DNA from 3 places in the Mesobacillus sp. MER 48 genome. Region 1 is predicted to be linked to each of the others. Evidence: riboswitches for the same ligand, from Rfam matches in the RefSeq annotation. Region 1 holds a riboswitch; each other region holds the start of a gene.

Evidence for each region. Region 1 has a riboswitch for thiamine pyrophosphate ahead of M3593_RS16145 (3-oxoacyl-ACP reductase). Riboswitches for the same ligand answer to the same signal wherever they lie in the genome.
Region 2: linked by a shared signal. The riboswitch ahead of M3593_RS02105 (YkoF family thiamine/hydroxymethylpyrimidine-binding protein) and the one ahead of M3593_RS16145 (3-oxoacyl-ACP reductase) in region 1 are both predicted to bind thiamine pyrophosphate.
Region 3: linked by a shared signal. The riboswitch ahead of thiT (energy-coupled thiamine transporter ThiT) and the one ahead of M3593_RS16145 (3-oxoacyl-ACP reductase) in region 1 are both predicted to bind thiamine pyrophosphate.

Annotation. Positions count from the first base shown of each region.
Region 1 covers NZ_JAMAUR010000004.1:266,387-274,316, reverse strand. Annotated here, with positions in the region: gene M3593_RS16170 (exonuclease domain-containing protein) at 1-32, opposite strand, end outside; gene thiW (energy coupling factor transporter S component ThiW) at 136-639, opposite strand; gene thiE (thiamine phosphate synthase) at 636-1,292, opposite strand; gene thiD (bifunctional hydroxymethylpyrimidine kinase/phosphomethylpyrimidine kinase) at 1,265-2,107, opposite strand; gene thiM (hydroxyethylthiazole kinase) at 2,104-2,916, opposite strand; gene M3593_RS16145 (3-oxoacyl-ACP reductase) at 2,973-3,734, opposite strand; TPP riboswitch at 3,809-3,918, opposite strand; gene M3593_RS16140 (hypothetical protein) at 3,976-4,131, opposite strand; gene M3593_RS16135 (hypothetical protein) at 4,124-4,261, opposite strand; gene pepT (peptidase T) at 4,395-5,627, shown strand; gene liaG (LiaG family protein) at 5,803-6,666, shown strand; gene M3593_RS16120 (YetF domain-containing protein) at 6,975-7,661, shown strand; gene M3593_RS16115 (sensor histidine kinase) at 7,796-7,930, shown strand, end outside.
Region 2 covers NZ_JAMAUR010000001.1:417,669-425,598, reverse strand. Annotated here, with positions in the region: gene M3593_RS02115 (ABC transporter ATP-binding protein) at 1-707, opposite strand, end outside; gene M3593_RS02110 (ECF transporter S component) at 691-1,287, opposite strand; gene M3593_RS02105 (YkoF family thiamine/hydroxymethylpyrimidine-binding protein) at 1,287-1,889, opposite strand; TPP riboswitch at 1,990-2,088, opposite strand; gene M3593_RS02100 (hypothetical protein) at 2,166-2,414, opposite strand; gene M3593_RS02095 (hypothetical protein) at 2,635-2,823, shown strand; gene M3593_RS02090 (hypothetical protein) at 2,946-3,188, shown strand; gene M3593_RS02085 (hypothetical protein) at 3,231-3,389, opposite strand; gene M3593_RS02080 (hypothetical protein) at 3,568-3,990, shown strand; gene fdhF (formate dehydrogenase subunit alpha) at 4,181-7,138, shown strand; gene M3593_RS02070 (helical membrane plugin domain-containing protein) at 7,131-7,685, shown strand; gene fdhD (formate dehydrogenase accessory sulfurtransferase FdhD) at 7,816-7,930, shown strand, end outside.
Region 3 covers NZ_JAMAUR010000008.1:58,744-66,673, forward strand. Annotated here, with positions in the region: gene M3593_RS20310 (hypothetical protein) at 1-70, opposite strand, end outside; gene M3593_RS20315 (universal stress protein) at 229-747, shown strand; gene M3593_RS20320 (helix-turn-helix transcriptional regulator) at 794-1,258, opposite strand; gene M3593_RS20325 (FeoB-associated Cys-rich membrane protein) at 1,421-1,582, opposite strand; gene feoB (ferrous iron transport protein B) at 1,608-3,617, opposite strand; gene M3593_RS20335 (FeoA family protein) at 3,617-3,841, opposite strand; gene thiT (energy-coupled thiamine transporter ThiT) at 4,094-4,690, opposite strand; TPP riboswitch at 4,798-4,905, opposite strand; gene M3593_RS20345 (histidine kinase N-terminal domain-containing protein) at 5,150-6,280, shown strand; gene M3593_RS20350 (dicarboxylate/amino acid:cation symporter) at 6,520-7,788, opposite strand; gene M3593_RS20355 (GNAT family N-acetyltransferase) at 7,915-7,930, shown strand, end outside.

The DNA of each region.
Region 1 (7,930 bases):
ACTACCAATCCAAGCTTGTTCTCTTTGTTCAAAAATGTCACCCTTTTCAGCTGGAGTATATGATTCTATTTAACATCATATAGCAGAACTTCCTCCATTTCCAGCTAAAGGCAGCAGGTTGAAATCATTTCCAGACTAGGTTTTATTGCTCATCTCCAGACTTCCCGCAGCATTCTTCATGAAAATTTTCAGAATCGCGAAACCGATAGCTGCACCTGCAAGTGAACTCGCGAAAAATGCCGGAACCATACCAAACAACGCGGCTTCTTTTCCAAGGAACAATGTGGCAATTGGATAACTGGCAACCGCACCAATGATTCCTGTGCCTACAACTTCACCTGCAAAAGCAAATTCCATTCTCTTCGTCTTTTTATACAGATATGCAGCCAGAAGTGCTCCGATCATGCTGCCAGGAAACGCAAAGACCGATCCGGTGCCCATTAAATTCCTGAGCAAAGAAATGCCAAATGCCTGAGCAACGGCGTAATAGGGTCCCAGCAGCACAGCTGACAAAACATTGATGAAATGCTGCACCGGAAATGCTTTCACGATTCCAAGCGGGATAAACAGCATTTGGCTCGTCAATGTACCAATCGCCATCATCATAGCGGTGAGGGTAAGTTTTTGTGTGTATCTCATATTTTACCTCCTTGAATCTTATCTCTTAACCTTGCTGCAGCTTCCTTGACGTCTTCTGCCTGGCTGATCGCTGTGATCACAGATACACCGTCAGCCCCGGCAGTCATGACAAGCTTTGCATTATCCGCATTGATCCCGCCGATTCCAACAATCGGTACGCCAAAATCTTTTAATTCTTCAATCATGGCTGTTCCCTGGACAGCTCTTGTATCCGTCTTTGTCGCCGTTGGAAAAACCGGACCGACACCGAAATAATCAGCCCCAGCTTGCTTTGCTTTTTCAGCTTCTTCCAGGTTGTGTACAGAAACTCCAAGAATCCTATCGCCAATTTTTCTGCGGACCTGTGCGGCATCCTCATCTTCCTGGCCGATATGGACACCATCTGCATCAAGCTCCAACGCCAATTCAATATCATCATTCACAATGAACGGGATGTCGTTCTCCTTGCAAATCTTTCGCAGCCTTTTGCCAAGCTTCTGCTTTTCCAAATCACAAAGACTTCCTTCTCCTTTTTCACGGTATTGAAAAATCGTGATCCCTCCGCGAATCGCTGCTTCAAGCACAGTAACGGGATCCTGTAAGCAATTCGTGCTGCCGGCGATAAAATATATCTTCAGCAAGCTTCTCATCTTTTCAGGACAGATTCTTGACATGAGGAGACCCCGCTTTCTCTTTTCATATTGTAGGCCCAGTGATTAGTCGGCCCATGTCCATTTCCGATCATCAGCGGGTTGGCAATGGCTGCCTGGATGAACTCCTTAGCAACCGAAACCGCTTGATGGACCGAAGAACCTTTTGCAAGCTGTGCTGTGATAGCTGCAGAAAAAGTACAGCCTGTGCCATGGGTGTTATTCGTCTCAATCCTTGGAGTGGAGAAGTAAGCAAATTCCTTTCCGTCAAAGAGGACATCAACAGATTCGTTTGTTTCCTCATCATGCCCGCCTTTTATCACTACATTTTTCGCTCCAAAGGCATGAATTCGTTTAGCCGCTTCCTTTTTTTCATCCGTACCGCGAATCGACATGCCTGTCAGCACTTCGGCTTCGGGGATATTCGGGGTGATGATGAGACAGAGCGGAAGCAAATGTTTTTTCAGGGCCGATACAGCCTCCTGCTGGAGCAATGAGGCTCCTCCCTTCGCAATCATGACAGGATCGATAACGACCTTTTCCCAGCCGAACTGCTTTATTTTTTCCGAGACCGCTTGTATGATTTCCGCGTTAAAAAGCATTCCTGTTTTCAGGGCATCCGCTCCAATGTCCTCACCGACTGATTGGATCTGCTCTGCTACCGCCTCTGCGCTCATCGGAAAAACTCCCTGGACACCAAGCGTATTTTGCGCGGTAACAGCAGTCAGGGCAGATGTGCCAAATACCTTCAGTTCCTGGAATGTCTTCAGGTCAGCCTGGATTCCGGCTCCCCCGCCGCTGTCAGATCCTGCGATTGTAAGTGCTTTTTTCATATTCATTTACCTCCTCTTTCAAAAGAACTTTTACTGTAGATTTCCTCAGCATCCAAACGGTAGAGCTGGTTCAGGAACTCCACTTGAAAACTCCCTGGTCCCTGCAAGGCACTTTTGTCAGCGGCAACTTCGGCTGCCACTCCGTAAATGCTCAATGCAGCAGTTGCTGCTTTCAAAAAATCCTTTTCCACTGCTGTGAATGCCCCGATTACTGAGGTCAGCAGGCATCCGGCACCGGTTACCTTCGTAAGGATTGGATGTCCATTTCTGACGACTAACGTAGATTCCCCATCTGTAATAACGTCTTCCTTACCTGTCAGCGCAACAATCGTATTCAATTTTTGAGCAGCGGATTCTGCCAGCTCGATCACATCCCCATCTGAATCACCTGCGTCAACACCGCGTATGTTCCAGGCTTCCCCTGCTACATTGGCAATTTCCGCGGCATTTCCTCTTATGACCGAAATCTCCAGTTCCTCCATCAGCCTTCTTGCAGTTTCCGTCCGATAAGCAGTCGCCCCGGAACCAACCGGATCAAGGATGACTGGAACTCCATGCTCATTTGCCGCTTTGCCGGCAATCAACATAGATTCGACGACTTGAGGCGTCAACGTCCCAATATTCAGCACAAGGCTGCCCGCTATGCTTGCCATTTCGGCAACTTCCTCTTGTGCATAGGCCATCACTGGAGATGCACCAAGAGCCAGCAGCCCATTGGCGGTAAAATTCGTGACCACAACATTCGTGATGTTATGTACAAGTGGATTCTCTCTGCGGACCTTCTCCAGCAAACCAGCAATCTCTCGTTTTTCCATTCCAATTCCTCCTTCATCCATCCTCAGACCGCCTCTGCGACCTGAATTCCATCTCCTTAATCCATCACCAGCCCGCCGTCTACGACCAGATTTTGTCCGGTAACTGCACGCGCCCATGGTGAGGCGAAGAACAAAATTGAGTCTGCAACTTCTGTGGGATCGGTGACTTTTCTAAGAGGTGTTGAAGATTCGATTAGCTGGAATACTTCCTCAGAAGTAGCTGAGCTTGCGTCGGTCATTTTTAGCAGTCCTCCCGAAACCATATTGACGGTAATGCCATACTTTCCAAGATCATTCGCCATATTTCTTGTGAACCCCAGCAGCGCAGCCTTGCTTGTTGTGTAGTCATGGTAGGCGACAACTGGATTCTGGAAGAGGTTCGTGCCAATATTAATGATTCTGCCAAACTTCTTTTCTTTCATATTTGGCAATCCCGCCTGGATGGTATTCAATGAACCGCGGACAGCTCCCTCAAGCTGCTGTTGGTAATCCTCCCAGTTCACTGCAAAAGCATCCTTATTCGCCACAGGATCAAACTTAAAATTGACCAAAGCATTATTGACGATGGTCGTAATCGGTGCCCCAAAATGTTCTTTTGCCAACCTGAACATGCTTTTGACCTGTGCAGGATCACGCACATCCGCCCTTAGAGCAAGGGCATTTTCGCCAATGGTCTCTGTCAGAGCCTTTGCCTTTTCTTCATTCTGAAAATAGTTGATGACAACTTTTGCACCTTCCCTTGCAAAAGCTTTGACCGTTTCTGCACCAAGGCCACGGCTTCCTCCAGTTATTAAAACTACTTGATCTTTTAACTCCATTTGTTTCAACCTCCTTAAAATATAAAAAGCCAGATCCATATATAATGGACCTGGCTTAAAAGCAAAGTAAGAAAACTTCTCTCACACTACTTTCCTACGCTGGTATTACCCAGATCAGGTCCGAAGGGTTAAAAGACTTAGCGTCTTCCTCTCAGCCAGCAGAAGGGCACCCCTAGTAGTAAATCGAATATTCAGTTGTCTTTATCCTAGCCTTATCTCCTATATATGTAAAGTAAGAAGTTCATATTCTGCTATTTTTTAGTTCTTCATTGATTTCTTCCAGTAGTCTAAGCTGATGGTCCTGCTTTTGGATGATACTTGCAGTTAATTTTTGCAGTGTAATCGTTATCGACCAGAGTGACAGCAGCAACACAATGATGAGGCCAAGATCAATCATCTTTCTTTTTCCCTTCGGTTAAATCGTCAAATGGAGTGTAATGATTGCTTGGCAAATTACCTGAGCGGATTATCTTGAAAATCAGATAAAACACGACAAACAGCACTATGAACGTGAAAAAATACCCCATACTGTCCAGCCTCCTTTACTTTCATTATACAATAAACATGATACAAAAAATGGAATTTTCATTCTTTTTAAAATGGTCTTCTTGATCATCTGTGCTAATATGAAAATATACATATGAATGGGAGATGAAAGCAATGAAAAACGAGATAATCGAAAGATTCACCTCTTATGTCAAAATCGACACACAGTCCAATGAAAACAGTGAGACCACTCCATCGACCGAAGGCCAGCTCACCCTTGCCAATATGCTTGTCGAGGAACTAAAATCGATTGGCATGGAGGAAGTCACGATTGATGAAAACGGTTATGTGATGGCAACACTTCCTGCAAATACCGATAAGGATGTCCCAACCATCGGGTTCCTTGCCCACGTCGATACGGCAACTGATTTTACAGGCAAAAATGTCAATCCGCAGGTTGTCGAAGACTTCGATGGCAATCAGATCATCCTGAATAAGGAGCAGAATATCATCCTGTCGCCAGCGGATTTCCCTGAACTGCCTCAATATAAAGGCCATACATTAATTACGACCGATGGAACGACTCTTCTAGGCGCTGACAACAAAGCAGGGATTGCCGAAATCATGACGGCGATGGCTTATTTGATCAAGCACCCTGAAATCAGGCATGGTAAAATCCGTGTTGCTTTCACTCCGGATGAAGAAATTGGCAGAGGCCCTCATAAGTTTGATGTAAAAGCATTCGATGCAAAATTCGCTTACACCGTTGACGGCGGTCCGCTTGGCGAGCTGGAGTATGAAAGCTTTAACGCAGCAAGCGCCAAGGTGACTTTTAAAGGAAAGAACGTCCACCCCGGCACGGCAAAGGGCAAAATGGTGAACTCCGCCAAAATCGCGATGGAATTTAACAGCAAGCTTCCTGCAGAAGAAGCGCCTGAGCATACAGAAGGATATGAAGGATTCTTCCACCTGAGCTCGATTAATGGGGATGTGGAGGAGACGACGCTGAGCTACATCATCCGTGATTTTGACCGTGACAGCTTCCAGGCACGCAAGGAATTGATGCAGAAAATCTCCAATGAACTAAGGCTTACATATGGCGAAACCCGGGTTGAACTTGAAATGAACGACCAGTACTACAACATGAAGGATAAAATCGAGCCAGTAAAAGAAATCGTCGACATCGCCTATGAAGCAATGGAAAACCTCGGCATCAAGCCAATCGTCAAACCAATCCGCGGCGGCACTGACGGCTCTCAGCTTAGCTATATGGGATTGCCGACACCGAATATTTTTACCGGCGGAGAGAATTTCCACGGAAGATTCGAATATGTCTCTGTGGATAACATGCTTAAATCTGTTGAAACCATCGTAGAAATTGTAAAGCTTTTTGAAGCAAAAGCTTAATCACTAACATCATGAAGCCAGATTCCCAAATCAAAAGGAATCTGGCTTTTTTTATGAACTACCTACACCGAAATCAGTCTCAGGTCCCATCTGGATTTAAATCCGTGGTGCATTGGGAAGAGGAATGATTTACCTTATTCTGAATATAGAAAGAGTTGGAAGGGAGATTTTATAAATGAAGCGGATTTTAGTTATTTTCCTGGTGATTACCGGGGCTTATATCGGGTGGAATTATTTGTTTGACGGGGATGGATTGAACTTTGCCAGAGCAAAAGACTCAGTGAAAGTGAGCAAAGGTACGGAAAAGATCTCGATCGATGTTTCCAGTGTCGCGACGAAGATTGTTCCAGAGGACCGTGATGATGTGCACGCTGAACTTGAAGGCAAAGGCTCGGTAAAAGTCAAGCGCCATGGGGATGAAATACAGGTAAGTGTTAAGCGAAGAGGATTCTTCTGGTTCAACTGGTTTGAGATGGACAGGACATCACTCACCGTCTATATCCCGGATCATTTTGACAAGGATATGGACATTGAGCTCGGCTCCGGAAAAATCGATTTCATAGGTAAATCAGCCGACCAGCCTGTGAAACTGAGAAACCTGGCAATCAATATTGGTTCAGGCAGCATGAATCTGGAAAATTTCGATGTTGAAAATTTGGAGCATCAGAGTTCATCAGGTGAGGTTAACATGAATTCGATTGATGCCAGTAACAGTTCATTTGATGTCAGTTCCGGAAGCGTCCAGGTTAAAAATTTCACCGGCAAGCTTGACGGGAATGTCTCATCGGGAGAGTTGGAAATCCAGATGAACAAGTTAATCGATGATGTTGACTTGAACGTCAGTTCTGGTTATATCGAATTGGATTTGCCTCATGAAGCAGATTTTACTCTGAATGGAAAAATAAGCAGCGGCAACCTATCAAGCGATTTTCCGCTAAAAAATAAAGAGGCGTCCAAAAACCGAATTTACGGGAAATACGGAAACGGGAAATACCAAATCAACGCCGATGTTTCAAGCGGGAATCTCAAAATAAAGTAACCATTTTGGCGAACTGGAAAAAAACGTTCAAAATTACCAGTTCGCCAATAAATTTTCATTTTAGCCAATAATTCAGGTGATATCGCCAATAAAAATATATTTTCGCCAATAAAATTGTGAACACCGCCAATAAAATAGCTTTTTCGCCAATAAAAATTACCTGCTCTGATAATATCCAGATTGATATTGGTTCCTCCCCCCTTCACTTATCAAGTTTTCACCTAACTATTTACAAAACTCCCATATGGAACATTTTTTGCAATAAAAGGGGCAATATAATCAAAACTACCTATTTTTCAAGGAGTATCATGGAAACCATTTTAACTACCATATTGAGAACCCTTTTAGGCTTTGGTGTATTATTCTTTCTTACTCGTGTACTTGGCAAAAAGCAGCTCAGCCAAATGACCTTTTTTACTTATATCACCGGAATTGCTCTGGGAAATATAGCTGGTGATATGGTTGTACATAGAGACATTAAACTAATTGATGGTGTTACCGGTTTAGCGCTCTGGGCTTTATTAACGCTTACTATCGAATACATCGCCCTAAAATCCCCTAAGGCAAGAATTCTGCTGGACGGGGAACCGACCATCATTATCAAACAGGGAAAAATAAATGAAAAAGCAATGAAGTCCAATAAGCTAAATATGGATGACCTCACTATGCTGCTAAGAATTAAAAATGTATTTTCAATAAAAGAAGTTGATTATGCAATCCTTGAACCAAATGGACAAATCAGTGTTTTAAAGAAAGTGGAATATGAAAATGTCATAAATAAAGATTCTGGCATCCCCCTTACACCAAGAAAATACCTGCCTTCTGAACTGGTTGTTGATGGCCGTATCGTTAAAAAGAATCTAAAGGAGTTAAGCTTGAGTGAAGACTGGCTGGCAAATGAATTAAAAAAGAAAGGGTTCAATCGGCTTGAGGAAGTATTTTATGCTGAGCTCGAGAGTGATGGAACAGTAGTTGCAGAACAACGCTCTAAATAACCATCCCATCACGTGATGGGAGGTTTTTTATTTTACTATTCCTATGTTCTGCGTAAGCTCATCCCCTTTTACTTTACTTCTCTTTCTATTAAAATGAGTTCAGATATCATATAAACTTTTCAAGGAGAGCGGATATGTTTGAATTACTCATCACAATGCTCGAGCGTCTGGGCATCATTGTGACAATTGCCTTCATTTTGACGAGGTTCCGCTTTTTCCGCGGGTTGATTTACCATGATTCGCTGAACCGCCGACAGCAATATTTTGCG
Region 2 (7,930 bases), on a different contig from region 1:
CAAATCCCTTCAGGTCCATCAAATATCAATTCACCCTCAGTGTTTAAAATCAGGCAGCGATCCATAAAATCCTGCCAATAATCAAGATTATGTTCGATGACAAGGATACTGAATGGGCGTTGCTTTTTCAAGCTTTTTAGCGTCCTGACAAGTTCAAAACTGGAGGCGGGATCAAGGTTTGCAGTTGGCTCATCAAGGATTAGCATCTCTGGCTCCATAGCCAGTGCACAGGCAATCGCGAGCTTTTGTTTTTGTCCTCCTGAAAGGCTTTGTATCACACGCTTCTTCATGGGAAGCATATCCACCAGTCCAAGAGCATTACGTATCCTTTGTTCAAATTCGGTTCTCGGAAGCCTGATGTTCTCAAGTATAAAGATTAATTCTTCTTCAACTGTCTGCATGCAGAATTGAGAATCTGGATCCTGCATGACCAAACCGATTTTTTGATTGATCTCTCCAGGAGCGAACGAGGAGATCTCAAGGCCTTTATATTGGATGCTTCCAGTTTTGATTCCGCCGATAGAGTCTGGATAAAGATTATTTAGACAATAAGCGAGGGTGCTTTTCCCGGAACCGCTTGGACCAAGTATAAAAATGTTCTCATTTTCATTAATATTAAAAGAGATATTTTCAAGTATGGAATCGTCCTCAAACTTGAAGTTTAAATTGGAGACTTCAAGCAAGGGAGTCTTATGCTGGCCGCTCATCGGCAAGCTTTTCCTTTCTTGCTTCTTTTCCAAGAGGGAAGCTATTCAGTGCCCCGGTCCTGGCAAGGCTGTCACTTATGTATTTGCCTGATAGTCCGGCTAGCAGTGCCCCGCTTAATAATCTTACAAAAAACATTGCTGCCACATAGCCTGGGGATAAAGCAGAAAATCCTCCCAAAAAATATCCCCAGACAAAACTGGTGATGGAAGATCCCATACCTGCAGTAATCAGTACCCATGTTGAGTAGTTTTTCCATTTTGTTGCGGCGAAGACTGCTTCAGCTCCCAGTCCCTGAATAAGACCTGCAAGGATCAGTCTTGGTCCTACGGCATTTCCAAGCATAACTTCTATTATGGCCGCTATGGTCTCTGACAGTACAGCTGCTCCAGGCTTTCTGATGATATAGGCAGCGATGATTGAAACAATGAACCAAATACCAAAAATCAAATCATAGCCTATCATACCGAATAACCCGACCAGAACATTTCCCACCTGTAAAAAAAGCAGGTACACGACACCGAAAACGACTGCAAGGACGGATAACACAATCACTTCACGAAGTTTCCAATTTTCGATCATTATTTTGCCTCCTTTCTTGAAGGACTATTTGCTGACATGGTTACAGTCATTACAATATGGGAAGAATCACTGGACCTCGCTCCGTCAAATGCTTTTTCTAAACCAGTGAATACCTGGTTCGCATCCCCATCAAGCCTGGAGGCATAATGCACTCCGCCACCGAACACACCTTGTTCCTCAACGGTCTTAATTTGATCCATGATTACCTCCATATAATTCGCTATTCCCAGTGGATAGAGTGCGAACTGGCAGGCAACTTCCTGGCTGATGCTGTTTGAGAGTTTTTCATTTAGCAATATGGAGTCTTCTGCCATCAAGGTATCGCCTGCAGAATCGCCAGGGCATCCATTTGAAAAGGTAGCATTCAGGACTACATGGTCTCCGCCTTTTGAAGCATTTAAAAAGATTGCTTTAACAACATCAAATACATGTTCAGACCGCCCGCGTGCACAGGTGCTAATATCATCTGTCTTCATCCATACTTTTGTTGTGTCTACTTCTTTCAGTGCTGACAGGATTATTTCCACGAATCTGTCTGACATGGGGTAAATCGAAAATCTTGCCCCAGTAATCTCGCTTGTACCGCACAAATTCTTTTCCATTTTCTCAACGACTCCCTTTTTTTAAGTCTCGGAAAAACAAAAACTGCATCCAGCGTGATGGATGCAGTCGAATACTATCGCTTATAAAAAAGGGGAACGATGAGTTTCTCCCGCACTTCCCCACGCTGGTATTATCCAGATCGAGTAATAAGGGTCAGAACAAAGTTCTTCTCAGCAAAAAGCTCCCCTAGTGCAAAAATCTATGCAGTTGTTGTTTCCAAAATTATCTTAAAGCAATTGTCCGGAATTGTAAATGGTTAATTATTTAAAAATAAATCATTCATAATCCTGGTGAAAAACCTTTCTAAGGCGGTATTCATCCAGAGTACCAAGTTCACTGTTGAGAAGCAATTCCATTTCCTCTAATGCACTTTTCGTAACCAAAGGATCACTTATGGCCCAGTTAACAGTATAAACGAAGTAATAATCTTTGATTTGGCGGAAAATAACTACGGAGTTAGGATACTTGTCAAATTGAGCTTTAATATTATATCTTTTTGTGTATGACCATATTGTCAGTTTCATAGATTATCTCCATCTTTTATCTTCTAAAAGGCATATATTTATAAGATACCCCTTGCGGATGGGGCGGAAACTGGTTCCGGGAACAACATAGTGTTTTATACTGAAGGAATATGCTAAAATAGAGGTCGTTGCAGTATAGTTAGCGACATATATCTACATAATATCAGATTGCTAGCAGATAGATAGAAGTTTTTGAAGGAGTTGGAGGGAAGTCAGCATTATGAATGAAGCCCAAAGGATTCAGTTAAACGTCAGGGTATCCAAAGAGACCTCGGACAAGCTTGATGAAATTGTAGAATACTATCAGGAAAATACGAAAATTGGCAGGATCTACAAAGGTGATGTTTTGACAGATATTATCGAAAAATCATATGAAATCATGCTCAAACAGAAGAGGCTGAATAGATAAAAACAGTGTGACAAATTGTCAATGAGTAAATGTGGCAAAATATTGAACAAAATAGTTGCGCTAATCAATAATTAGTCGTATTATTTAAATAATCTGAATAAACGATAAGGTGGTTATTGATTATGATGCGTATGGCAATTGCAGGTGTAGCCGGCTTTGTCCTTGTGTTCATTGAATCATATATTGTCATGGTCCTAAAAAATTATGAAGCGATCGATTTTGGGGGGATCGCCCCGTTTGTCAGTGTCTGGACAATGAATTTTTTCCTTGTTTTCTCAATTTTGACCCATATTAAATTTTGGTATGAAGACCGTGAAGCTCAGCGTGAAGAAGAAGCTGCAGAAAGAGATAGGTTCATCAGTTAATTAAGACGGAGAAAGGCAAAATCGCCTTTCTCTTTTTTTTTATTATGCATTTTCCCCATTTTCAATTCGGTCACGTTCTGCTTCTTCAGCCGCAATCCTTAATTCCTGAAAGAATAGCTGATCATTGCACACCATGCTGTGCTGCTGATCATGTTCAAGTTCCTGTTCAGATTTAATAATGTTGTTTTGCTCTCTTTTCACTTGATTCATCCTCCTTACTTTATACTTCTCAGTGTTTAATTTCCCTTACCTGCAAAAATCATGCAAACATATTTCTATTTTCAAAGTATTTTCCCAATACCAATATTTATACAAACCTTTAATCAAGCTTGGCCGGATGAGGAAGACTATATCAAAAATAGTAAAGGAGTTAGCCCAAATGGAAGCCATTTATTATTATGATGATCAAGTTCATTATCTTAAAATTGAGATTTTAGCAACTTCTAAAGAATCATCTTGGCAGGCTTACGTTTTTGACGATAATTGGAATGATATCCTTAGCAGTGCTTCATCTATATCCGAGAGGTTCACAGAGACAATCGAGTTTGCTAAGGAAGCATTTGGCATCCGAGGAAGGCTATCTATAGTGGAAGATCTTCCTCTTGATAACTCGCTTAAGGAGGCATTGGAGATAATGTTATTCCATTTGCAGGCATTGCTATTTTCGTCAGCTATCTTAGTAGAAAACGACTGCGAAGCATTGGAACGTTATGGTTTTACAAAGGAAATCACAGCTGAGGGAAGAACTTTTTATCTCCTCGTCTCTGATGAAGCGGAACAGGACTCATGCAGGTTTTTATAAGCCAACACGAGCAAGTTGATTTATAAGAATGAAGCCTTTTCTTTTCTAAATGAAAAGGCTTTTTGTATGCAAGAGCAAAGATTATTGCCATGGCAGTGTTTTAAAAAACACCAATAAAAATGGTTAATGTTTATTCCTGAAAGGGTAGGAGAAAGGGGAGTGATTTATATACAGAAAGGAAGATGAGGCTTTGTCTGGCAAAATTAATGTAACTATCAACGGTGCCGAAGTGACGGCTGACGGAAATCAAACAATCCTTCAATACCTTTCAGACAGCTCGATTGAGGTACCAAATGTATGTTTTCATCCAAGCCTTGGACCTATCGAGACATGTGATACCTGTATTGTAGAAGTGAACGGGGAAATGGTCAGATCGTGTTCGACCGTCCTTAAAAATGGCGATATCATCGACACAGTTGCGCCTGATGTCAAGAAGGCACAAACAATGGCAATGGATAAAATCCTTTATAACCATGAACTGTACTGTACAGTCTGTGACTACAATAATGGGACTTGTGAGGTACATAACACAGTCAAAGAAATGAAAATCAATCACCAGAGCATCCCTTTTGACCAGAAACCCTATGAAAGGGATGAATCCAACCCTTTCTATCGTTATGATCCGGATCAGTGCATTTTATGCGGCAGATGCGTTGAAGCCTGCCAGGACGTACAGGTAACCGAAACCTTGAGGATTGACTGGGAGCGTGACCGTCCTAGAGTCATTTGGGACAACGATGTGCCAATCAATGAATCATCGTGCGTGTCTTGCGGCCATTGTTCAACGGTTTGCCCTTGTAATGCAATGATGGAAAAAGGAATGGAAGGTGAAGCGGGCTTCTTGACAGGGATTGCGAAAGAAACATTGCGCCCGATGATTGAGATTACCAAGGGAGTGGAAACGGGATATGGATCCATTCTCGCGATTTCAGATATGGAATCGGAGATGCGTGACTCAAGAATCAAGAAGACGAAGACTGTTTGCACCTACTGTGGAGTTGGATGCAGCTTCGATGTATGGACGAAAGGACGTGAAATCCTGAAGGTTGAACCACAGGTTGAGGCCCCTGCAAATGGTATTTCTACTTGTATAAAAGGTAAATTCGGCTGGGATTTTGTCAATAGTGAGGAACGCCTGACTAAGCCGCTCATCCGTGAAGGCGACAGCTTCAGGGAGGCCGAGTGGGAAGAGGCATTGAACCTGATGGCAAAGAAATTCACTGAAATCAAGAATGAATTTGGCCCCGATTCCCTGGGCTTCATTACTTCATCCAAATGTACAAATGAAGAGTCTTATTTAATGCAGAAGCTTGCCAGGTCAGTAATCGGTACAAATAACGTCGATAATTGTTCAAGATATTGCCAAACCCCTGCTACAGTAGGACTGTTCAGGACAGTCGGTCACGGAGGGGATGCAGGGTCCATCAAGGATATCGCGATGGCTGATTTAGTCATCATTATCGGATCGAATACTGCCGAGGCTCATCCAGTCCTGGCAACAAGGGTAAAACGTGCCCAAAAACTTAATGGTCAAAAGCTGATTGTGGCTGATCTTCGCGAGCATGAAATGGCGGACCGTGCGGATATGTTCGTTAGACCTAAAGCAGGAAGCGACCTGGTCTGGATTTCGGCGGTAACAAAATATATCATCGACCAGGGCTGGGCAGATGAAGAATTCCTGAATAATAAAGTAAACGGTCTTTCCGAGTATGTTGACAGCCTGGAAGGATTTACGCTGGAATATGCGGAAAAAACATCAGGACTATCAAAAGAAACACTCATCGAGATCGCTAAAAGTATCCATGAAGCAAAAAGTGTTTGCGCATTATGGGCCATGGGAGTTACACAGCATCTTGGCGGAAGTGACACTAGTACTGCAATATCAAATTTGTTGCTGATTACCGGAAATTATGGTCGTCCTGGAACTGGTGCGTACCCACTGCGCGGGCACAATAACGTGCAGGGTGCAGGCGATTTTGGCAGCGCCCCCGATTCACTGCCAGGATATCAAAAGGTATTTGATGATGCTGCTCGTCAGAAATTCGAACAGGCATGGGGCACTAAGCTTCCGGCAGAGCCAGGCATCAATAATCATGACATGGTTGAAGGAATGCATGATGGAACGCTCAAAGCGCTTTACGTTAAGGGCGAAGAAATGGGACTTGTGGATTCCAACATCAACCATGTCCAAGCGGGCTATGAAAAGCTGGATTTCTTTGTTGTCCAGGATGTGTTCTTCTCAAGGACTGCACAGTTCGCTGACGTAGTACTGCCAGCAAGTCCTAGCTTTGAAAAAGAAGGTACGTTCACGAATACGGAGCGCAGGATTCAGCGCTTATACCAGGTGTTTGAGTCAATGGGTGAATCCAAGCCGGATTGGCAGATCTTGATTGAAGTGGCAAACCGCCTTGGCGCTGGATGGACTTATGAGCACCCAAGTGAAATTATGGCAGAGGCGGCCAGTATGATGCCGATCTATTCCGGTGTCACTTATGAACGCCTGGAGGGATACAACAGTCTTCAATGGCCGGTTCAGCCGGATGGCACTGACAGTCCTGTCCTGTATTTGGATGGATTTCCGTTCCCTGATGGAAAAGCAAGGCTTCATCCGGTTAAATGGTCCATTCCGGTTCAGTTTGGTGAAGAATATGACATCCACGTCAACAATGGCCGTTTGCTGGAGCATTTCCATGAAGGGAATCTTACCTATAAATCAGAAGGTATTTCATCAAAAACTCCAGAAACCTTCCTTGAAGTATCACCTGAGCTTGCCGAAGACAGAGGCCTGAAAGATGGAACACTGGTAAGATTAACCTCACCATATGGCAATGTTAAGGTCAGATGTGTGGTAACTGACAGAGTTCAGGGGAAGGAAGTCTATCTGCCAATGAATGACCAGGGTGATGCGGCAATCAATCTCCTGACAAGCAGCTTTGCAGATAAGGACACGGACACTCCTGCATATAAGGAGACGAAGGCAAAAATGGAAATCCTTCAATATGAAGGCGTCAATCCATTGCCAAGGAACAATTTCAGATATGGAAATCCACAGCCGCAAATCGGTGTACAAGTCCAGAAGAAGTGGGAGCGTCCAGATTATATCTTCCCTGGAGATCTTGTGAAAAAGGAGCGGACCCAGCATGGCTAAAGCAATCACAAATATTAAACGGATCGAGCTGACTGAGGAACAGAAAAGAAAGATGGATCTGGAAGAAATCGAGACTGCATTGCTAGATAACAAGGATTCGATTTTACAGTCACTAGACATCATCAAGCATATGAATGAGCGCGGCGTTTTGTCGCTTCTTGACGGATTGTTCAGCGAGGGGGATAAAGTCCTTAACGTCCTTGTTAAAGCGGCAGACAACACTGAAGCTACGAATACATTAAAGAACCTGCTGCTGATGGTAGGTGTTCTTGGAACCATAAATGTCCAGCAGCTCGAGCCGCTATTGTTGAAATTGAATTCCGGTATTGCCAGAGTGGCAGAATACCGTGATAGTGATGATGACAAGCTTGGTTATTTCGATATTGTCCGTTCACTGAAGGATCCGGAAATCAACCGTGCTTTGTCACTGCTCTTTGAATTCCTCAAAGGCATGGGTGAAAAAACGGAAGGACTGGAAAGGACGACCCAGCTTCCAGAAGATCAGGACATTCACCAGAGCAAGGATGGCCGGTTGGAGAATCGGTAAAAAAAATAATGCAGGGGGCATTCTGATATCATTTGATGTCAATGCTCCCTGCTTTTTTAGGTTTGATTTTTCTTTTATAGGTTAAAAGTAAAAGACTGTAAGGCGAACCCAAATAGAGAGGATGACAGCTGTGGAACCTGTCGAAGTTAAAAGGGAAATCCTTCGTTTCGGGAATGGCCAGGCTGAAAGACTGGAAGACAGCATTGTAACAGAATTCACTGTCACAGTGAAAGTGAATGGGGAAG
Region 3 (7,930 bases), on a different contig from region 1:
GTATGACATCAAGGTGCTGCAGGCATTTCCGTATTGTCGGATGCATTGCCATTTGAGAATTCATTCCCATATTGGCCACTCCTTATCTCTTAATGAAAGATTTATAAAAATGTTCGCCAGTCTTTGATGACTTATGAGGGTATGCTGGATTATTTTAAAGCGTTAGTTCTTTTTGAAAAAGGGTAATGAACAATAGATAAGAAGTACTAACCCTGGAGGTAGATGAATATGGCTGGAATAAAAAATGTGGTTCTCGCTTATGATGATTCCGAGGGTGCACGGAAAGCCCTTCAATTGACGAAGGAGTTCACAAGAAACATAGACGGAGTCAAACTGTTTGTCGGTCATGTATATGAAGAAAAGGTAAAAAATGAACTGGTGGAATCTACTGACCGCCCAATCGAGCCCCTGCCGATTAACAGCTTTCCCGCGGATGGGGTCCAGGTGCCTCCATTGGCAACAGAACAAGGTGCTTTTGATAAATCAGAGCACGCAATCATTACTCATAGCGCTGAAACAGCCTTCAATAACGCAAAGGCTGAACTTGAAGTCCTTAATATTGACACTGATTTTTCAATCCTGGAAGGAAACCCGGCAGAAGGTATATTGGAATTCGCCAGGGATGTCGATGCAGATTTAATTATCATCGGCCAGTCCGGGAACGAAGGAATCAAGCGAAAGCTACTCGGAGGCGTAAGCCAAAAAGTTGCAAATAATGCCCATTGCCATGTACTTATAGCAAAATAAACAAAGCAAGAGCCGGGTAAAGGCTGCCCGGCTCTTGCTGTCTGAATTATTCATTCATCGCTTGGGAGGCAAGTTCCTCCAAACGCTCCCTGGTTTCTGTTTCTTCAAAACTGCTGAAAATCCGGAAATCATCTTCGTCGAGAATCCTGTAATGCTGACTCAGAATATTTTGCTGCATGACAAAGCCGCCATCCCTGGCTACTTCCCGCCACCAGACTTTTCCTCCCAATGTCTTTTCTTTTCGGTAATCCGTACCTTCATGGGCGATCGTTTCAAGGACCTCAAGTGGTTCGTTGCCGAACAAAAACTGAATCGTCTCCGTTTCCCTGAACAAGGCACTGATTGTCACGACTGTTGACCATCCGGCCTGAACCCTGCCTTTTTCAATCTGGACAAGTGTCTTTTTGGAGATTCCGATGATGTCAGCCATTTTATCCTGGGTATAACCAACCTCTGCTCGCAGCACTCTCAATTTCTCCGATACCCTGCTTATAATTTCATCTCTCGTCATCCGCTTCATCCTTTTTAGTTCTTTAAGTGTAATTTTACACTTGTTTATTCGAAATTCAAAATACTTTTTATCATTTCATACTGAAATGATAGAAAAGAAGCATAATTTTTCCCGGATTTAAATAAAAAGGTTCAGAATTTGATGATTCCGAACCCCTTTTTCTTATTTGATTTGTTTTTTCTGGCTGATGCCGCAGCTGCTGGAGCACGAGCTCTGGATGGAGCAGGCAGCGCATTTTCCTTCTTTTGACTTCTTGATGAATCGGTAGAAGGCCCAGCCGGCATAGCCGAATATGGCCCCGCCGATCAAAATATTTGCGATCATGTTCCCTTCCTCCTTCGAGCTTCTTTTAGCTGAATCCCATCAGCATTCCGCCCTGGTAGATGGCCAGTGACAAAAGGTAAGCGATGACAAGTGCATAACCGATTGAAAAAGCGGTCCAGCGTTTTGAGCCTGTTTCCTTATAAATGGTCGCAGTAGTCGCGAGGCAAGGAATATACAGCAGGATGAACACCATGAAGCTGTATGCAGCAAGTGGTGTATAATGAATCGCCAGCAGCCCCTGGAGGCTTGCTTCATCCGGGACAAAGTAGATGATGTTCATCGTTGAAATAATCGCTTCTTTAGCCAGGAAACCAGTGAAAAGTGAAGCACTTGCCTGCCAGGTTCCGAATCCTATAGGAGCCAGCAGAGGAGCAAAGATTCCCCCCAGAAGCGCCAGATAGCTTTCATCCATGCTGACATTCATGCCGTCTGGACCGGCATAGGCGAGCAGCCAGATCAGGACAGAGCCTGCAAAGATGAAAGTACCGGCTTTTTTTACGAATCCTTTTCCCTTATCCCAAGTGCTTCTCCAAAGCGCTTTTGCCTGCGGCATTCTGTATGGAGGCAGCTCTATGACGAAAACGGAGCTTTCCCCTTTCAACAGTGTCTTTGAAAAGACCTTGGCCAGAATTAGGGCGATTGCCACCCCTAGTACATACAAACTAAGAACCACAGCGGCCTTATGCCCTGTAAAAAAAGCACCGACAAACAAAGCATATACAGGAAGCCTGGCTGAACATGACATCAGCGGCGTCAGCAGGATGGTCATTAATCTCTCTTTTGGTGTCTCAATCGTCCTTGCCGCCATGATGCCTGGCACATTGCAGCCGAAACCGATCATCATCGGGATGAAAGCCTTCCCGTTGAGGCCTACAGATTCCATCAACCTGTCCATGACTAGCGCGACACGGGCCATATACCCTGAATCCTCGAGCAGGGAAATGAAAAAGAACAAAATGAAGATTTGCGGTACAAAGACAAGAACTCCACCTACCCCGGCCACAATTCCATCAAGCACAAGGTCTTTTATAAATGAGGATGCTCCTGCCCAGTTAAGTGCCGCCGCGATACCAGCTGTCACAGGTCCGGATAAGATTGTGTCCAGTTTATCTGAAAGCGGGAAGCCAAGCCAGTCAAAGGTAAGCATGAACATGATATACATCATGACAAGGAAGATCGGAATCCCGAGGAATTTATTCGTCACAATCATATCAACTTTCTCAGTCAATGGTATTTTTCCATTTTCCGGTCTCGTTGTAGCAGCAGATACAATTTTATCGATCGCTTCACTTCTTTTGCGATGTATTACCTGGTCCAGCGCTTGTTTGCTCCCTGATTGTTGTTGCTCTGTAACAATGATAGAGTCGACAAGTGATTCGATTTCTTCCGATGGCAAAAAGGCAGTCAAATAGTTTTTAACATAGGGATTCCCTTCAAACAATTGAATGGCCAGCCAGCGAACAGGAAATCGTGTCCTCCCATCCAATTTCAGCCCCAGCTGGAGGATTCCCTCCTCTATTGCTTTTCCATAATACACAAGATTTGTTTTGCCAGTTCCTGACGGTTCTCTTGTCGCAAGTTCAGCAAGTTCGTTACAGCCCTTTCCTGATCTTGCCACGACAGGAGCAACATGGACCCCTAATGATTTTGACAACTGTTCAATATCGACTTGTATGCCCCTGTTTTTTGCAACGTCAAGCATATTCAAACCAATAGTGATCGGGGCGCCATATTCCAGAAGCTGCAGGGTAAGGTGCAAATTACGCCTTAATTGCGACGCATCGAGGATATTCAAAAGTTTCTCGAACGAATCCTCCAGGAAAAAGTTCGTAACCACACCCTCATCCTTCGACAATGGATTGAGCGTATAGACTCCTGGTAAATCAATCAGCTGATCCTTTCCATTCTTGAAAAGGCCAACTTTCTTTTCGACCGTTACTCCGCTCCAGTTGCCAACATATTCATATGATCCTGTTAAGTTATTAAATAACGAAGTTTTTCCGGTATTCGGATTGCCGATAAGCGCTATGTTCATCATACTCGCTCCACTTCGATCCGTAATGCTTCCTTGCGGCGGATACCTATGCATTGGCCGCATGATTCAACCATGACCGGGCCGCCAAAAGGCAGAATGCATTTTATGCATACTTCCGATCCTTCAGAAATCCCGAAATCAAGCAATCTTCTTCTGACATATTTGTCAGTTCCAGCAATATTCATGATCCGGCCTTTTTCACCAGTCTTTAATTTTCCCAGCATAGCCATCACCTTTTTTCAGTTTGTTAGTTTTTTATATCTAATTGAGAATGATTATCTTTATTTAATCAGTTTCAGGTCACTTTCACTGTGACATAAATCACAAAACACACTTATAACATATGAGAATATGGAAAACTCCATAGAATTGACAATTTTTCCGAGTTTCAGTTTCACGCTCATCACATACCTTAACGGGTATATTATAAAGGTGAAAAAGGAGAGCTGAATGAATTGTCAGCTCTCCTTGATATATCACATTTTATTGCTTACAAGTGTCGATTTGACCATCCTTGATGGAGCATAGCCAATGACAAGAATAATGATAATTGCGCTTAAAATCATACTTGGAATCATATAGGTTCCGTTATAGATGAGTGAATACAGCCAAGCCGGCTGTCCTTCTGGCGCCCAAACTCCGAAAAAGACCCAGCCGGAAAAGAAATGGGCGATAAAGCGAAGCAGGCTTCCAAGGAAGGTCCCCGCGATGATCAATCCTATCCACCTCTTTTTATATCCATTCCTGATATTCTCTTGGATCTGTCTTGCAAAAATACCGGCAAACCCTAATACAGTGAAGGCCACCAAATAATCGATGATTCCCTGGACAGGATGGAATATTTGCGAGAATCCCAGGATGAATTGCAGTAGTCCCAGCAGAAGCCCTGTGATGGCTCCTCCCTTGATTCCCCAGCGAAATGCCATCAGGAAAACCGGTACCATCGCGATTGATACTGAACCGCCCTGCGGCCAGATTCGAGAAAATAAAAATCCCGAGAATAAATCCAACAAATAAGCCAGTGCGGAAAACACTGCCACTTCCACTAAAAATAATGTTTGTTTTTGCTTCATAACTGTTCCTCCTTCTTTCCAGAATGAGGTCCGTTTTCAACACGCCTTTTCTGCTTCAGAAACAAAAAAAGCAATCAGGGGATCGATATAGGATTCCCATGATTGCTTTCCTATCGCATCCACATTCCTTCGCTAGCATTAACTAACAGGTTCAAAGGGTAAGAACTCGGCCGCTCACTCTCAGCTGCTCTCTGGCAGCTCCCCTTGTGGTTATTATTTAGTTTCTACACTATGAATATACTACTTCTTCTTTCTTATCACAAGTTAAATATTATTTTTCCAATCCTTGTCGAATCAAAAAAGACAAATCTCACCTCAAGTTGCTAAAAATATCGGTCTTTTGTCACGTTTTTATCGATTCGACGCTATTCAGCGGATGTTCTCAATTTTCGACAAAGGGATTTCGAGCTGCACCTCGAATCTTTAATATCGAAAAGAAAAACTGGGGGACTTAATAAAATGCTGCCAATCACGGATAACCGTTTGCTTAGCTTCCTGACTAGTGAAAGGGAACAACTCATTGCCGACTGGGCTGTAAAAATCATCGTCTCGGAAGATGATCCATATAAAGAAAAAATAACCAAGAACGCTGAGAAAATGTATGAAATCATTCTCTCTGTTTTTTCCAAGACAAATGAAGAACTGGAGGACCACCTCCAAAAACTTGCCTTTATGGTAGGAGAAGAACGAGTTCGCGCAGACATCAATATTGGGGATTTTGTCTACAATGTCAATTCAGGACGATCTGTACTTTACAAGCACCTGCACAAAATGAATATGGAATGGGAAGATATGCAGGAGTCCATCAACCGAATCAATTACTGTTTTGATACCTTCCTGTATTACGCAGTATCTTACTACAATGAACAGAAAAACAAAATCATTGAGGAAAAAAACCAATTCATCGACTCCACCCATAAGGACCGGCTGACATTGCTCGGCCAGATGACGTCAAGTTTTATCCATGAATTCCGCAATCCGCTGACTTCTATCCAGGGATTTATCCAGCTGTTGAGATCCGAACACGAGGATATGAAGTATCTTGATATCATTTCCGGGGAGCTTGAACAACTCAATTTCCGGATCTCTCAATTTCTGCTTCTTTCTAAAAAAGAACTAATTGGAAAGGAAAAAAAACTTTTCTCATTAAACAGAATGATTGATGAGGTTTTAAATTTCCTTTATCCCAGCATCCTCGACACCAATGTACGGATTGCCAAGGAAGTAGCAGATGACATGGAATTGTATGGATATTCCGATGAAATCAGACAGGTCTTGATCAATATCATCTTTAATGCAATTGATGTGTTGAGCCAGTATCGTGCTGACCCTAAAATTGAAATCAAGGGATACTTCGTGAATGATACACATATAAAAATCGAGATTTCCAATAATGGACCGGTCATTCCCGACCAGTTGCTGAAGACGATTTTCGAGCCATTCGTCACAACAAAAACGCTCGGAACCGGCCTAGGGTTATTTGTCTGCCGGGAAATAATCGAGAAGCACAAAGGCATACTTGCATGCTCATCAGAGCCAGATAAAACTTCATTCATCATGCTTTTGCCATTAATAAGGATGGAGAACTAACATCACAAAAAGACCCTTGCCGGTGCCGGCAGGGTCTTTTATTTAGGCTCTTTTCTCAAACTTTGTTGCTATTGACTACTAAATTGGATTGAATGACCTAGTTTTCTTTATAAAATTCAAGCTTATTATGAGAAAAGAGCTTGCACACTTAAAAACGAACTGCAAAATTGCTTATAGCACGTTAAAATCGGCTTTAAGATTTTAACAACAATCTTTACGAAAACAGCCTTTATTTATTCTTAATATTCAAGTGTACGATTGTCCTCTGTACTTGTGATTCTTCTTTTCTCTTTTTGAACAACATGTTTTTTCTCCGTTTCAGCAACAATGACTGCACATGCTGCATCTCCTGTGATATTCACAGCTGTTCGCGCCATATCAAGAAGACGGTCAATTCCCAGGATCAACCCGATGCCTTCAACAGGCAGGCCGACAGACTGGAGAACCATTGCCAGCATGATCAAGCCTACGCCCGGCACACCTGCTGTTCCAATACTTGCAAGTACAGCCGTTAAAACGACTGTCAACAGCTCAGTCATTGAAAGGTCTACTCCATAAACCTGGGCAATAAAGACAGTCGCTACACCCTGCATGATTGCAGTTCCGTCCATATTGATCGTAGCGCCAAGCGGCTGGACAAAGCTTGAAACAGATTCAGGAACGCGAAGATTCTTCTGGGCAGTTTCCATTGATACAGGAAGCGTTGCGTTGCTGCTTGATGTACTGAACGCAACCCCCATAGCCGGAGAGAATCCTTTGAAGAACTTGAAAGGATTCATTTTCCCCAGGAAGTATACACTTGATCCATAAGTCATCACAGCATGGATTACTAAAGCAAGAACTACAACGAGCATGTATACACCCATAGCCTTGATAGCGTCAAGTCCCTGGCTGCCGATAGCAGTTGCAATCAAACCAAATGTTCCGTATGGAGCAAACTTCATTACAAGTCCTACTAAATACATCATAATGTCATTGCCCTGTTCGATTAGGTTCAAAATTCCTTTGGTCTTATTACCCAGGGCAGTCAATGCTATACCGATGAAAATCGCAAAAACAATTACCTGAAGCATATTTCCGGTTGTCAGTGCTTCAAATGGGTTCGCCGGAATAAGATTTAAAAAGGTTTCACTTACTGGCGGTGCTTTTTCAGCTTTGAATTCAGCTCCAGCAGTATCAAACTGGCCCATCAAACCTGGCTTGATAAGGTAGGAAAGAGCAAGGCCTATTATAATTGCAATTGCTGTTGTAGCTAAAAAGAAGCTTACAGTCTTAAAACCAATCCTGCCGAGTTTCTTCGGATCACCCAGTCCTGCGGTACCAAGAATGATTGAAAACAGGACAATGGGCACGACAAGCATACTAATTAAATTGATAAATATCTTCCCTAGTGGCGTAAATAAGAATTTATCTAAAATAGTGAACAATTCAGGTGAAAAGATGTTAAGGATAAGCCCGGTCATGGCACCAAGTCCAAGGCCTATCAATATTTTAGTCGTCAGTTTCATAATCTTCCTCCCAGTTTAAAAAAGTATAAAAAAGAATGTAAAGATTTTTTCCCTCTTTCATTCCCTATAAACCACCTTTCGGCATTTAGAATTAATTCCCATTTGGGTTCTTACTGGAGGTATAGGATGTTTTATTTAAAGA